2 regions of the Parviterribacter multiflagellatus genome follow, and region 2 is predicted to be linked to the other one. Evidence: riboswitches for the same ligand, from Rfam matches in the RefSeq annotation. Region 2 holds a riboswitch; the other holds the start of a gene.
The links. A riboswitch is a leader RNA that binds a small molecule or an ion and turns the genes downstream of it on or off. The one in region 2 is predicted to bind cyclic di-AMP.

Region 1: it holds a riboswitch for cyclic di-AMP, as region 2 does, so the genes downstream of both, AC1UE5_RS18895 (peptidoglycan DD-metalloendopeptidase family protein) here and AC1UE5_RS10520 (peptidoglycan-binding domain-containing protein) in region 2, are expected to answer to the same signal.

Annotation. Positions count from the first base shown of each region.
Region 1 covers NZ_JBXPIZ010000008.1:326,615-334,041, reverse strand. Annotated here, with positions in the region: gene AC1UE5_RS18905 (prephenate dehydrogenase/arogenate dehydrogenase family protein) at 1-869, shown strand, start outside; gene aroA (3-phosphoshikimate 1-carboxyvinyltransferase) at 887-2,170, shown strand; gene AC1UE5_RS18895 (peptidoglycan DD-metalloendopeptidase family protein) at 2,288-4,141, opposite strand; cyclic di-AMP (ydaO/yuaA leader) riboswitch at 4,156-4,325, opposite strand; gene cmk ((d)CMP kinase) at 4,401-5,012, shown strand; gene der (ribosome biogenesis GTPase Der) at 5,009-6,340, shown strand; gene AC1UE5_RS18880 (DUF3352 domain-containing protein) at 6,337-7,427, shown strand, end outside.
Region 2 covers NZ_JBXPIZ010000004.1:234,338-241,764, reverse strand. Annotated here, with positions in the region: gene AC1UE5_RS10550 (DUF2339 domain-containing protein) at 1-1,539, shown strand, start outside; gene AC1UE5_RS10545 (rhodanese-like domain-containing protein) at 1,554-1,889, shown strand; gene AC1UE5_RS10540 (cold-shock protein) at 1,916-2,119, opposite strand; gene arfB (alternative ribosome rescue aminoacyl-tRNA hydrolase ArfB) at 2,213-2,587, shown strand; gene AC1UE5_RS10530 (putative bifunctional diguanylate cyclase/phosphodiesterase) at 2,584-3,984, opposite strand; gene AC1UE5_RS10525 (LOG family protein) at 4,013-4,693, opposite strand; gene AC1UE5_RS10520 (peptidoglycan-binding domain-containing protein) at 4,735-5,535, opposite strand; cyclic di-AMP (ydaO/yuaA leader) riboswitch at 5,546-5,714, opposite strand; gene AC1UE5_RS10515 (calcium-binding protein) at 5,844-7,316, shown strand; gene AC1UE5_RS10510 (Ig-like domain-containing protein) at 7,364-7,427, shown strand, end outside.

The sequences.
Region 1 (7,427 bases), on a different contig from region 2:
TCGTCGCGGCCCCCGTCGGCGTGCTGCCCGCGCTCGTCGCGGACGTCCTCGCCGCCGCGCCGGACGACTGCGTCGTGACCGACGTCGGCTCCACCAAGCGCGCCGTCGTGCTCGACGACGAGCGGTTCTGCGGCGGTCATCCGCTGGCGGGCGCGGAGACGGCCGGCGTCGAGCACGCGCGGTCGGACCTCTTCGACGGCGCCACCTGGTACCTCACGCCGGGGCCGCGCACGTCGGGCGTGCTGTTCGAGCGGCTCCACCGGTTCGTCACGGGGCTGGGCGCGCGGCCGGCCGCGATCGACGCCGAGACGCACGACCGCGTGATGGCCTCGATCTCCCACCTCCCGCACGTCGTCGCCAACGTGATGGTCGCGCAGGCGGCGGGGGCGCTCGGTGGGGAGCAGGTCCCGCCCACGGGGCCGTCGTTCCGCGACGCCACGCGAGTGGCCGGCGCGAACAGCGGCATCTGGACGGACATCTACCTCGGGAACGCGGACGCGCTCGTGGAGCGGATCGACGACACGATCGCCCGGCTCGAGGCGGTGCGCGCCGCGCTGGTCGCGCGCGACGCCGAGGCGATCACCGCCTGGAACGACGGCGCAGCGGCCGACCGGCGCGCGCTGCTCGAGGCGGGCCTGGAGGGCGGTGACGTGCACGAGCTGCGAGCATCGGTGCCGAACCGGCCCGGCGTCATCGCCGAGATCGCCCTCGCGCTCGGGCGGGCCGGCGTCAACATCGTGGACATGGCACTCAGCCCCTCGGCAGACTTCCGGCAGGGACGCGTATCGCTCTGGGTGAGCGGCGCCGATCACGCTGCGCGCGCGGAAGCGCTCATCGCCGAGCTCGACATCCCCGTCGCGCGCGCATGAACGTCCGCTTCTCACCGGTGGAACGGCTCCGCGGGTCCGTCGCGGCGGCGCCCGACAAGTCGATCTCGCACCGCGCCGCGATGTTCGGCGCGATGGCGCAGGACCCGGTGCACGTCACCGGCTACCTGATGGCGGAGGACACGATCTCGACGCTGAACGCGATGCGCGCCCTGGGCGCGCTCGTGGAGGAGCGAGGACCTGGCGAGCTGGTCATCCGCGGCGTCGGGCTGCGCGAGCCCCGCGAGGTGCCGGGCGGCATCGACGTGGGGAACGCGGGCACGCTGATGCGGCTCCTGCCCGGCTGGCTGGCGGCGCAGGAAGGGCGGTCGTGGACGTTCGACGGCGACGCGTCGATCCGCAAGCGCCCGGTGGACCGCGTGGCCGAGCCGCTGCGGCGGATGGGGGCCGTGCTGCATGCGCGCGACGATCGGTTCCCGCCGTTCGAGGTCGTCGGCTCCCGGCTGCACGGGATCACGTACGAGCTGCCGGTCGCGTCCGCGCAGGTCAAGTCCTGCGTGCTGATGGCGGGGATGCTCGCCGAGGGCGCGACCACGGTGCACGAGCCGGTGCCGTCGCGCGACCACACCGAGCGGATGCTCGCGGCGGCGGGCGTGGGCGTGCACCGCAACGGGCGGTTCGTCACGGTCGCCGCGGCGGATGAGCTGGAGCTCGACGCGCTGGTCGTGCCGGGCGATCCCTCGTCGGCCGCGTTCATGATCGCGGCCGGGGTGCTGGTGCCCAGCTCGCGGCTGGTCGTGACCGGCTGCGGCGTGAACTGGACGCGCACGGGCTTCATGCGGATCGTCCAGCGGATGGGCGGCATCGTGGTCGCCGACTTCGAGCCCGAGCCGGGGGAGTCGATCCCGACGTCCGAGCCCGTCACCGACATCGACGTGACCGCGGGGCCGCTGGTCGGGACGACGGTCGAGGCGGACGAGGTGCCGCTGGCGATCGACGAGCTGCCGCTGGTGGCGCTGCTCGGGTGCTTCGCGGAGGGCGAGACGGTCGTGCGGGGCGCGGAGGAGCTGCGCTTCAAGGAGTCCGACCGCATCGCCGCGGTCGTCGACGGTCTGCGCGGGTTGGGCGCGTCGATCGAGGCGACCCCGGACGGCTTCGTGGTGCAGGGCACCGGCGGCCTGCGCGGCGGGGTGATCGAGTCCCACGGCGACCACCGCCTGGCCATGCTCGGCGCGATCGCGGGCATGGCGTCGCTCGAGGGCGTCGAGGTCGTCGGGATGGAGGCCGCCGCGGTCTCCTACCCGCACTTCGAGGCCGACGTGGCCTCGCTCCTGTCGACCTGACCCCACCCGCGTCCGGGCGCGTCCCGGCGCGGCGGGTGGGCGGCGCGCCACGCGGGCACGACGTCACCCGCCGCGCTCGTCCCGGCGCCGGGGTGACGTCGATCCCGCGCGGGGCGGCTACGCCGCCGCGGGTGCGGCGTCCGTCGCCGGAATCGCGGCGTCCGGCGCCGTCGGCGCCGAGCCATCCGTCGCGGGCGCGGTGTCCGTCTCCGGCAGGGCGGCCGCCGCGGGCTCGGGCGCGGGCGCGGCCTGCTCCACCGGGGCGGGCGCTTCCGCCGGCGCCGTCTCCGCCACCGGGGCGGGCGCGGGCGCGGCCGGCACTGCCGCCTCGACCGGCTGCGTTGCGGGCTCCGCCGCCGGCGCGGGCGCGGCGGGCGTTGCCGCCTCGACCGCCTCCGTTGCGGGGTCCGGCGCGGGAGCTGCGGGCGCGGCGGGCGCCGCCGCCTCGACCGCCGTCGTCTCCGCCACGGGCGCCGGCTCCGGCGCGGGCGCGACCTCCGCCACGGCGGCCTCGTTCGGCGCCGCCGCGGCAGTCTCGACGGGCGCCGGTGTCGTCGTCTCGGCCGGCGCGGCGGTCGTCGTCTCCGCGACCGGTGCGGCCGGCGGCTGCGCCGTCGTGGTCTGCGCCGCCGTTACGGCAGCGGGCGCCGCCTCGTACTGCGTCGCGGCGATCTGCGCGGCGGGCGCGGCGGTCGCCCCACCGCTCACGCGCGCCGCGGACGCCTTGCGGGCCACGGCGCCGGCGGTGGCGTTCGACGACGTCGCGGTGCTCTTCCCGAGCGCGGCCTGCTGCTCGGTGGACAGCTGCGCGGTGCCGTCGAGGTACGGCTTCGGGTCGGTCGCCTTGCCGGACTCGTCGCGGACCTCGAAGTGCAGGTGCGGACCCGAGCAGCGGCCGGTGCAGCCGACGCTGCCGATGACCTGCCCCGCGCGGACGGTCTCGCCGGCGGACGTCTTGATCTCGCTGAGGTGGGCGTAGCACGACGTCTTGCCGCTGTCGTGCTCGATGCAGACGAGGTTGCCGTAGCCGCCGCTGTCGGCGCCCGCCTTGGTGACGGTGCCGCACGACGCGGCGCGCACGGCGGTGCCGGTCGGTGCGGCGATGTCCTGACCGGAGTGCGCGTGCGTGCCGCGGTCCTCGCCGTACGACCCGGTCACCGTGCCGCTCACCGGTGTCGTCGTCGAGCACCCGCCGCCGCTCGCGACCGACGGCGCGGTCGTCTCCGGCTCGGGTGTCGCGGCGTCGCCCTGCTCGAGGTCCTCCTCCAGCGCGGCGCTGTCGCTCGGCGAGGCGTCGCCCCGCGCGCTGCCGCTCCCGCCGCGCGACGCCGTCTCGTCCTGCACCGCGTCGTCGCCGGTGGTGGACACGGTCCGCACCGCGGCGCCCGGCCCGTCGTCCTGCGCGCTGACGGTCGACGCGGGCGCCTCGCGCTCGATCGCGTCCCGCACGACCGCGGGCGCGTCCTTGGCCTTCATGAAGACGACCTTGGCGTTGAAGATCGCGGACCACGTGCGCGCGTCGACGATGCCGGTCACCGACAGGCCGTGCTGCGCCTGGAAGCGCTTGACCGCGCGCTCGGTGATCGGGCCGAAGATGCCGTCGTCGTCGACCCCGAGACGGCGCTGCACCTGCGCGACCGAGTCGCCCGTGGAGCCGAACCGCAGGAGCTCCGCGGACGCCCGCCCGGACGACGCGTCGCTCGTGGCGGGTGGAGGATCGGCCTGCCCGTTCGGGGCGCTCTGGTTGTCCTGCGCCACCGCCATCGACACCATCGGCGCTGCCGGAGCGGCGGCCACCGCGCCGGTGAGCGCGACCGTCGTTGCCTTGCGTCGCCGCCGGGCGCGCGCACTCAGGGCGGCCAGCCGCCGACCCTGGTGCGCACGCTCGCGCGAGCGCTCCCAGTGCGCGGGATCGGCGAGATCGCGCTCGCCTGGGAAGCCCTTGAACAGGCCATCGTCCTCGTGCCGCATCGACGCGGTCCTCCTACGTCTCTCGATTCGGGCGCCTACGAGGTGAGCTGACGGGCTCGCGCGTCGAGTCGCGCTACGCGGCACCCTGGCCGCGATTCGCCCCAGGCGGCCGGGAGACGGCCGCCGAGTGGTTCCCCCGCCCCGGACGCCCCAGAGGGCAGGCCGGGCTCGGCATGACTTGCGCGAGCCAGGATGACATAACCGGCCGACGACCACTCCACCCGCGGCGGCGAAGGCCCACCACTACCCTCTCGACACCATGCTTGTCGCCATCGACGGCCCCGCTGGCGCGGGCAAGTCCACGGTCGCGCGCGCCGTCGCCGACGCGCTCGGCTTCACGTACCTCGACACGGGGGCGATGTACCGCGCGGTCGCGCTCGCCGCCCTGCGCGGCCACGGCCTCCCGCATCTCGCCGAGGTCGGCTTCGCCGCCGACGGGCACGTGCTGCTCGAGGGCGAGGACGTCGAGTCGCTGATCCGCACGCCCGAGGTCTCCGAGCAGGCGTCCAAGGTCGCCGCCGACCCGCAGGTGCGCCAGGCGCTCGTCGAGCAGCAGCGCCGGCTGATCGCGCAGGCCGACTGGGTGGCGGAGGGGCGCGACATCGGCACGGTCGTCGCGCCGGACGCCGAGGTCAAGGTCTTCCTCACCGCATCCGCCGAGGAGCGCGCGCACCGCCGCGCCGCGCAGCTCGGCGCCGACCCGGCCGTCGTCCTGGTCGAGCAGCGCATCCGCGACGAGCGCGACTCGACGCGCGAGGACTCGCCGCTGCGGCCCGCGGACGACGCCGTTGAGGTCGACACCACCGGGCTGGGCATCGACGAGGTCGTCCAGCGCATCGTCGCGCTGGCGGAAGGGGCGCGGACGGCATGAGGAAGGTCGCGATCGTCGGCTACCCGAACGTCGGCAAGTCGTCGCTGGTCAACCGCCTGACGAACACGCGCGAGGCCGTGGTGCACGAGCGCCCCGGCGTCACGCGCGACCGCAACGAGCTGCCGTGCGAGTGGAACGGCCGCCGTTTCACGCTGATCGACACGGGCGGCGTCGACTTCTCCGACGAGGACCCCATGGCCGGCTCGATCCGCGAGCAGGCCCAGGCCGCGCTCAACGACGCGGACGTCGCGGTCTTCATCGTCGACGCCAAGGCCGGGCTGCGGCCGGGCGACGACGAGCTGGCCGACCTGCTGCGTCGCTGGCCGAAGCCGGTCATCGTCGGCGCGAACAAGATCGACGGCCCGAAGGACCTGCTGCTCGCGCACGAGTTCCACGCGCTCGGCCTCGGGGAGCCTGTCGCGGTCTCCGCCGCGCAGGGTCTCGGCACGGGCGACCTGCTCGACGAGATCACGAAGGTGCTGCCGGAAGGCGACCTGCCGGAGGACGAGGACATCGTCCGCCTCGCGGTCATCGGCCGGCCGAACGTCGGCAAGTCCTCGCTCGTCAACAAGATCCTCGGCCAGCAGCGCGTGATCGTCTCCGACGTCGCGGGCACGACCCGCGACGCGATCGACCTGCCGTTCGAGTACGACGGGCGCCGGATCATCCTCGTCGACACCGCGGGCATGCGGCGCCAGGCGAAGGTGAGCGAGTCGGTCGAGTACTACACGGCGCTGCGCTCGCAGCGCGCGGCCGAGCGCGCCGACGTCGCGCTCGTCGTGTGCGACGCGCAGGATGGCGTCACCTCGCAGGACATGCGCATCGCCGAGCTCGCGATGAAGGCCGGCTGCGCCACGGCGCTGATCCTCAACAAGTGGGATCTGCAGGACGAGGAGGCGGGCGTCGGCTCGGACATCGAGCACGAGCGCGCACGCGTGCACCAGAAGCTGCGCCTGCGCCCGAAGGTGCTGACCGTGAGCGCGCAGACGGGCCGTCAGGTGCAACGCGTCCTCCAGGAGGCCGTCGCGCTGGCGGACAGGATGCGCACGCGCATCCCGACGTCGGACCTCAACCGCTTCCTCAGCGAGACCGTCCAGGCGCGCCAGCCGCCGGCCAAGCAGAACCACCGCCTGAAGCTGCTGTACATGGCCCAGATCGAGACTCGTCCGCCGCGGTTCGCCATCCAGGTGAACTCTCGCACCAGAGTTACGCGGGATTACGCGTACTTCATCGAGAATCGCCTGAGAGAGCGTTACGGCTTTGCGGGCGTGCCCCTGATCATCGACTTCAACGAGCGCAAGCAGCGACGCAGCGAGCGCGCGGCGTGACGCCAGCGGTGCTGCGGCGCCGCCCCGCCTTCGTCGCCCTCGCCGCACTGGCCCTCGCGGCCGCCACGGCGCTGTTCGTGTCGCTGTTCGCCTCGAGCGGCGACGATGGGCCCCCGTCGACCGACGCGGCGAAGTTCGCCCCCCGCGGCACCCTCGTCTGGGCGAACATCAGCACGAACACCGACCGCGACGCCGTCGCGCGCGCGTCAGAGGTGCTGGGGCGGTTCGGGTCGTGGGAGGCGCTGCGCGACGGGATCCTGCAACGCCTGTCGGGATCCAACGACCCGGTGTCGGTTGACGACGTCTCGGGCTGGCTGGGGGACGAGGCGGCGTTCGCGCTCGTCGACACCGGCGGCAGCACGGCGGGCTCGCTCGTCGTCGTCGCGGTCGATGACGAGGAGAAGGCGCGCGACTTCCTTGACGAAGGCTCCACGAAGAAGGCACAGAGCACGTTCAACGGGACGCAGATCGACACCTACGGTTCGGTCTCAGTGGCGATCACCGACGGACACCTGCTCATCGGCCAGGAGGCCACCGTGCGCGGCGCGCTCGAACGCGCCGCCGGCAAGGGCGACGACCTCACGGAGGACCCCGTGTACCGGCGCGCGACCGCCGGGCAACCGGACGACCGCGTCGCAGAGGCGTACGCGACGGCGGACGGGCTGCGGCGCGTCCTCGTGCCCCACGGCGGCGTCGTCGGGACGCTCGCGACGCTGCTTCAGCAGGACGGGCTCGAGGGCGTAGGGCTGGCCCTCGTGCCCGAGGAGGGGCGCGTGCGCGTCCGCGTCAGATCCGCACTGAGACCCGGCACCACGACGCCGCGGCCGTTCACCCCGGCGCTGCTCGACGCGGTGCCCGCGGACGCCATGGCCTACCTCGGCTCACGTGGGTTCGGTGACGCGCTCGGCAACCTGCTGCTGTCTGCGGTGGGCGGGACGCAGGCGGACGGGCTCGGGAACGTGCTGACGCGGTTGCGAGACGCGCTCGGCAAGGAGACCAGCGGGGCGCTCCAGCGTGACCTGCTCGGGGTGCTCGACGGGGAGGTCGCCGTGGTCGCGCTCAAGGGGGCGCCCGGGGCGCAGCTGGC
Region 2 (7,427 bases):
GGCCAGACCGACGCGGCGCTGGCCACCACCGCCGCGGGCATCGCCGGGCTGTTCGCCGTGGTCACCGTCGCGTCGCGCGTGTACGAGCAGGCGCCGGCGTTCGCCGGGGCGTGCCTGCTGGTCGGCGTCGGCGCGCTCGGCACCACGCTGGCGATCCGGTGGTCGGCCCAGGGCATCGCGGCGCTCGGCCTGCTCGGCGGGCTCGCCGCGCCGCTGCTCGTCGGCGCGCCCGCCGATCCCGGCACCGCCGCGCTGCTCTTCGTCGGCGCCGTCTGCGCCGCCGTCGTGTGCGTGCGCCGCCGCTGGGACTGGCTCGGCCTGGCCGCCTACGCCGTCGTCACGCCGCAGTGGCTGAGCGGCGAGATCACGCTGCTGACGCTGGTCGCGTTCGGGACGCTGACCACCGCGACCGCGGTCGCGATGGTCCGCCGCGCGGGCGCCGAGCGGGCCGTGCCGGTCGTCCTGCTCGTCGGCAACGCGTTCGTGCTCGTCGCCGCCGGCCTGCTCACGCTCGACCACGAGACGGCCTGGCTGCTCGGCCTCGCCGCCGCGCACGCCGCGCTGGCCGCGCCGCTCATCCACGTCCGCCACCCGCTCGGCGTGCCCGCCGCGTCGCTGGCCGTCGCGACCGGCGACCTCGCGCTCCTCACCATCCTCGACGGGCCCGCGCTGGCCGCCGCGTGGTCGGCGTCCGCGGTCGTCTTCGCCCTGCTCGTCCGCCACCTGAAGGACGCCGGCAAGCTCGACCGCGGCGCCGCCGAGACCGGGCTGGGCGCGCACGTCGCGCTCGCGCTGATGCAGACGATGGTCGCCGGCGGCGGAACCCCGGAGACGCCCGCGCTCGTGGCCCTCGCCATCGCGTGCTTCACCTCGGGCGTCGTGCTCGCCGAGCGCCCGGCGTGGCGCGCGGCCCTGCACGCGCTCGGCCTCGTCACGGTCACCGGCCTCGCCGCGCTCAACCTCGAGGGCGCCGCGCTCGCGGTCGCGTTCGCCGCCGAGGCCGCCGTGCTCGCGCAGATCACCCGCCGCACCGACGACCCGCTCGCCGGCCACGCGTCGCTCGTCCTGCTCCTGCTCGCCGGCGGTGCCGCGCTCGTCGTCGCGCCGCCGGCGGCGCTGCTCGAGGGGCTGCCGGACACGAACGCCGCGCTCGCTGCGCTGGTCGCGGTCGGCCTCGCCGCGTGGCGCTGCCTCGGGCCGGTCGCGCCGGCGCCGATCGCCCTGTACGCCGTGTCGACGGTGCTCGTGACCGCGTGCGGCGCGGGCGCGGGGGCGCAGACGGCGCTCAGCGCGCTGTGGGGCGTCACCGGCCTCGCGCTGCTCGTCGCCGGCCTGCGCGTGGACCGTCAGACGGTGCGCACCGCGGGCTTCGCGCTCCTCGGCGTCGCGCTGGGGAAGGTCGTGCTGCACGACCTGACCGAGCTGGACGCGTTCGCGCGCGTCGGCTCGATGCTCGCGATCGGCGTGCTGCTGCTGGTCGGCGGCTACGCGTGGCAGCGCATCCGCGGCAGTAGTCTCGGAGCCGAGATCCCCCACTGAGCGAGAACCCCCGCATGGACCCCGAGATCGAAGTCACCCCGCAGGAGACCAAGGAGCTGCTCGACCGCGGCGAGGCGATCGTGGTCGACGTCCGCGAGCCGTACGAGCGCGAGGCCGGCCACATCGAGGGCTCGCGCCACATCGAGCTCCAGCACCTCAGCGAGCAGGCCGCGTCGCTCCCGAAGGACCAGAAGATCGTCTTCCAGTGCCGCGCCGGCGCCCGCTCGGCGATGGCCGCGCAGGCGTTCCGCGCGTCGGGCTACGACGCCTGGTCGATGGAGGGCGGCTTGCTGAAGTGGGCCGACGAGGGACTGACGGTGGACGGCGGCGGCGAGGTCGCCGACCACTAGCCGCCGCGCCCGGGCGGTCGGCGGCGCTAGATCTTCTGGACGTTGACCGCCTTGGGCCCCTTGTCGCCGCTCTCCTCGTCGTACGACACGCGCTGTCCCTCGGGAAGCGAGCGGTAGCCGTCGGCGATGATGCCCGAGAAGTGCACGAACAGGTCACGGCTGCCCTCGTCAGGCGTGATGAAGCCGAAGCCCTTGTCGTCGCTGAACCACTTGACCGTCCCGGTGGCCATGAATCCTCCGTATGGGGTGTCTGACGGAGCGCGACGGTACCAGTTGGAGCCGACCGACTGATGCATGGTCAGCGGAGGGTTGATTGGGAGGCGTTGCTCTCGGAAGCGGAGCTTCGGACGAGCCGGTCGTCCGGCCCCGGCGGGCAGCACGCGAACGTCACCGCGTCGCGGGTCGAGGCGATCCTCGACGCCACGGCGAGCGAGCACCTGTCCGACGCGCAGCGGGCACTGATCGTGCAGCGCCTCGGCGAGCGCGTGACGGCGGTCGCACAGGACCACCGCTCGCAGCTGCGCAACCGCGAGCTGGCGCTGGAGCGGCTGCGGGAGAAGCTCGAACGTGCGCTGCACGTGCCGCGCACGCGGCGGGCGACGAAGCCGACGAAGGCGTCGAAGGTGCGCCGGCTGGACGCGAAGCGGCGCCAGTCCGAGCGCAAGCAGGGCCGCCGCCGCGGCGGCTACGACGACTAGGCCGCCGAGGCGCTCGGGAGCAACCCGCCCGGGCGGGCGAGCAGCGCGTCGAGCGCCTCGCCCTCGACCGGGCGCGCGAGGAGGAAGCCCTGCGCGTAGCGGCAGCCCATCCGCTCGAGGCGCTCCAGCTGACCCTCCGTCTCGACGCCCTCGGCGACGACCGTCAGGCCGAGCGCCCGCGCCAGCTCCATCAGCCCCGACACGATCAGCGCGTCGCGTGAGCCGCCGCTCTCCAGCCCGGCGACGAACGAGCGGTCGATCTTCAGCCCGTCGATCGGCACGTGGCGCAACCGCCCGAGCGACGAGTAGCCCGTCCCGAAGTCGTCGAGCACGATCCGCACGCCCAGCTCGCGCACCGCGTCGAGCACCGCCAGCGGCCGCTCCCCGGCCTCCATCAGCGAGCTCTCCGTCAGCTCCAGCACGAGTGCCTCCGCCGGCAGCCCCGACGCCGCGAGCGCGTCCTCGACTTGCGCGGGCAGCGTCGGGTCCGCCGCCTGGTGCGGCGAGAGGTTGACGTGGCAGGTGAGCCCGCGTCCGTCCTGCCGCCGCGCGACCTCGACGCACGCCCGGCGCAGGACCCACGCGCCGATGTCGGCGATCAGCCCCGCCTCCTCGGCGATCGCGATGAACTGCCCGGGCGGCACCAGGCCGCGCTCGGGGTGGCGCCAGCGCACGAGCGCCTCGACGCCGACGACCGCCCCGTCACCGATGCCGACGATCGGCTGGCAGGCCAGCACGAGCTCCTCGCGCAGCACCGCGCCGCGCAGATCCCGCTCCAGCGCGATGCGCTCCCGCGCGCGGATGCGCGCGAGCTCGTCGAACAGCTCGTAGCGGTCGCGCCCCGCGAGCTTCGCCCGCTCCGCGGCGACCTCCGCATCGCGCACGAGCTCGGCCGCGCCCGCCTCCGCCGCCACGGCCAGCGCGACGCCCGCGCTCGCCGTCAGCGCGACGTCCTCGCCGCGCAGCGCGAACGGCCGCCGCACCGCCGCGACGAGCGCCTGCGCGAGCTGCGCGGCCTCCTCCTCGTCGGCGACGTCGTCCAGCACCGCCGCGAACCGGTCGCCGCCGAGCCGGCCGACGGCCACGTCCGGGCCCGCCGCCGCGCACAGGCGCCGCGCCATCAGGCAGAGCGCCTCGTCGGCCGCGTCGAGCCCGTGCGTCTCGTTCACGCGCCGGAAGCGATCGAGGTCGACCACCACGAGTCCCACGCGACGCGTCTCGCCCAGCGCCGCGCGGGTGAGCGCGTCCTGCAGCCGCTGCCGCACCGGGACGCGGCCGAGCAGGCCGGTGAGCGCGTCGCGCTCGGCGCCCCGCGAGCGCGCGTCGCGGCCCGCCTCGGCGAGCAGCGCGGCGACTGTCAGGGACGCACGGTCCGGCCGATCTCCCACAACCGACACCGTGTCGAGTGTAGGAGCGCCAAACGGGTCATGTCGCACCAGAACCGTCGGACAGCTGCCGCTCGGCCGCCGCGGAGACGATCGAGACGACCTCGTCGACGCTGTCGGTGAGCCGCAGCAGCGTCAGGTCCTGCGGCGAGATCATCCCCGCGCCGAGCATGTGCTCGTGCAGCCAGTCGAGCAGCCCGGACCAGTACTCGGTCCCGACCAGCACGACCGGGAAGTGCCTGATCTTGCGCGTCTGGATGAGCGTGAGCGCCTCGAACAGCTCGTCCATCGTCCCGAACCCTCCGGGCAGCACGACGAAGGCGTTCGAGTACCGCACGAACATGACCTTGCGCGCGAAGAAGTAGTGGAAGTCGATCCCGACATCGACCCAGGGGTTCATCCCCTGCTCGAACGGGAGGTCGATCCCGAGGCCGATCGACGTCGCGCCGGCCTCGTGGGCGCCGCGGTTGGCGGCCGCCATCGCGCCGGGGCCGCCGCCGGTGATCACGCAGAACCCGGCGGAGCCGAGCGTGCGGCCGATGTCGCGGGCGAGCTGGTAGCGCGGGCTGTCCTCGGGCGTGCGCGCCGAGCCGAAGACGGCGACGCCGCGCGTGACGGACGAGAGCGCGTCGAACCCGCGCGCCAGCTCGGCGCGCATCCGTTCGACGCGCTGGGCGTCCGTGATCTCGGACGCCACGCACGGGAGCTGCGCGGAGAGCAGCTCCTCGTCGGCGTCCTGTGGGTGTCGGAGTGGTTCGTCGGTCAGAGCCCCTCAGGATGGCGCACGGTGAAGCCGCTCGGCGAGCGCTCCTCCGTCTGCCACCGGGAGCCCGACTTCGCGCGGCCGCTGGTGTCGAACCGCAGGCCGGCCACGACCATGTACATGTGGCCGCCGTGGGCGTAGATCGTGACCCACTGGCCCTCGCCGGCCTCGCCCCAGTCCATGAAGCCGCCGGAGGGCATCGACGCGTCGAGCAGGCCCGCGCCGTGCAGCGCGTAGGAGACCGAGCCCGAGCAGTCGTAGCCCGAGTCCTTCCACTTGCCGTGACCGCCGCCGTACCGGTACGGCGTCGTGGCGATCTCGTTGCCGGCGGCGATGATCTGCTTGACCGCCTCCGGGGCGTTGGCCGGCGGGATCGCCAGGCCGTCCTCCGTCAGCTCGGCCTTCTCGCCCGGCGCCGTCTGGGCGGAGACCGCGCGCGGGCGGTTCAGCGAGTCGGCCGAGAACCCGCCGCTGCCGGCGGACGGCTTGAGCGCCGTCTCGACGCTCTCGACGTCCTCCGCCGAGACGCGCCCGTCGATCGTCAGGCCGAGGTCGCTCTCCAGCCGACGCACCAGCCGGTGCGTGCCGCTGCCGAAGACGCCGTCGACCTTCGTGGAGAAGCCGGCGCGGCGGAGGAGCTTCTGCAGCTCCTTCACGTCGCCGCCGCGGGATCCCTTGGCGAGCGTGCGGTCGCCGAGGGCGGCCTGGGCGGGAGCGGCGCTGAGCGCGAGCAGCAGGAGGGCTGCGAACGCGCCGACAAGCGCGGCAAGTGGGCGGCGGGCGGGTACGGACGTCGGCACTGCTTGAAGACCTCTCTTTCGGCGGTTGCCTGCGGGGTTAGCTGTCGGGCTCGCGCAGAAAGAGCAGCGCTACGCCGCCGTGATGGCGGTGATTCGCCCCCGGCCGTCCAGACGTCGAACGGCCCATGGGTCCCCCGTCTCCTCACCAACCACGGTGAGGAGCTCGGCTGGTCCTACGAACGCCGGGCACTGTATCGCCTCGCGGGGACATAAGCCGTGGTGTGCCCGACCGCACACCTGGCGCGGCCTGGCTCGACCGGATGTCCGGGGCCTCTCAGTTGGCGCGCTGACGTGCCGATTGGCAGACCATGCCTTCCCGCCTCCGCTTGCTCGGCCTGCTCGTGCTGGCCGCCTTCACGGTCTGCGCGACCGCCTCCGCCGCCATCACGGGCCGTCAAGGCGGCCGTCTCGCCGACACCCTCGTCGGCACCGCCGGCCCGGACACGATGTCCGGCCAGGGCTCGTCCGACCGCCTGTCCGGCCGCGGCGGGAGCGACTTCATCGCGGGCGGCACCGGCGGCGACGTGCTCAACGGCGAGGACGGCGACGACCGCCTCGAGGGCGGCAGCGCCGACGACGACCTCGGCGGCGGCCTCGGCCGCGACCGCCTCTACGGCGAGTCGGGCAACGACGCGCTCGACGGCGGCGAGGGCGACGACGTCATGGACGGCGGCGACGGCGACGACAGCTCCGTCGGCGGCAACGGCAACGACTTCATCGTCGAGGCGCGCGCCGGCAACGACCGCCTGCTCGACGGCGGTGAGGGCGACGACTACCTCCACGGCAACCTCGGCTCCGACCGCAAGATCCTCGGAGGCAACGGCAACGACGTGCTCTTCGGCGGCTCGGGCGAGGACGTCCTCGACGGCGGCCCCGGCAACGACCGCATCGACGCGGGCCCCGGCCAGAACCCGGGCTTCCCGGTCACCGGCGGCGACGGCGACGACGTCCTCGTCGACGACGGCGGCGGCGCGGACCTCGACGGCGGCACGGGCAACGACACGATCTACGGCTTCGGCGGCGTCGACAACATCGCCGGCGGCCCGGGCGACGACGTGATCTACACCGGCCCCGCGCAGGACCGGGTCGACTGCGGCGACGGCAACGACACCGTGTTCGTCAGCTCTCGCGGCGAGGCCGAGCAGACCGCCGGCTGCGAGAAGATCGTGCTGCCGAACGTCATGCGCGCCGTCGTCGGCCAGGAGTCCGGCAACGACCCGACCGACACCGACGACGTCGCCACCGCGCGCGGCCAGGTGCTCGCGGCCGGCTGGAACAACGCGGCCGTGGGCGCCGCCGGCGCCGCCGGTGAGCAGGTGCTCGAGCACGTCCGGGCGCAGGAGTCGCGCGTCCTCTGCTCCTTCGCCAAGGGCTGCCGCGGCGGCTCGGCGGCCGACGAGCGCATCATCGGCACCGAGGGCGGCGACAAGATGGCCGGCGGCGTCGGCTCCGACTTCCTCGAGGGCGCCGGCGGCAGCGACCGCCTCTTCGGCGGCGGCGGTCCGGACGAGCTGTTCGGCCGCTTCGGCGACGACCTGCTCGACGGCGGCGCCGGCGATGACGAGATCGAGGGTGGCCGCGGCGACGACAAGCTCGTCGGCGGCGTGGGCGACGACCAGCTCAACGGCGGCTTCGGCACCGACAAGCTGCTCGGCGGCGCAGGCGACGACACGCTGCTCGCCGTCGGGGGCGGCAAGGACGTCATCGACTGCGGTCCCGGCCGCGATCGCGTCGCCAAGGACGCCAAGGACCGGACGAAGAACTGCGAGATCGTCCTCTAGGAGCGGGAAAGGGTCAAGCAGGGCGGAAGCACGCCGATCAACCAGGCGTGCTTCCGCCCCGCCGACTCCTCACGCTCCTCTGCGCCGCCGCCGCGGTGGCGCTCCCGGCAA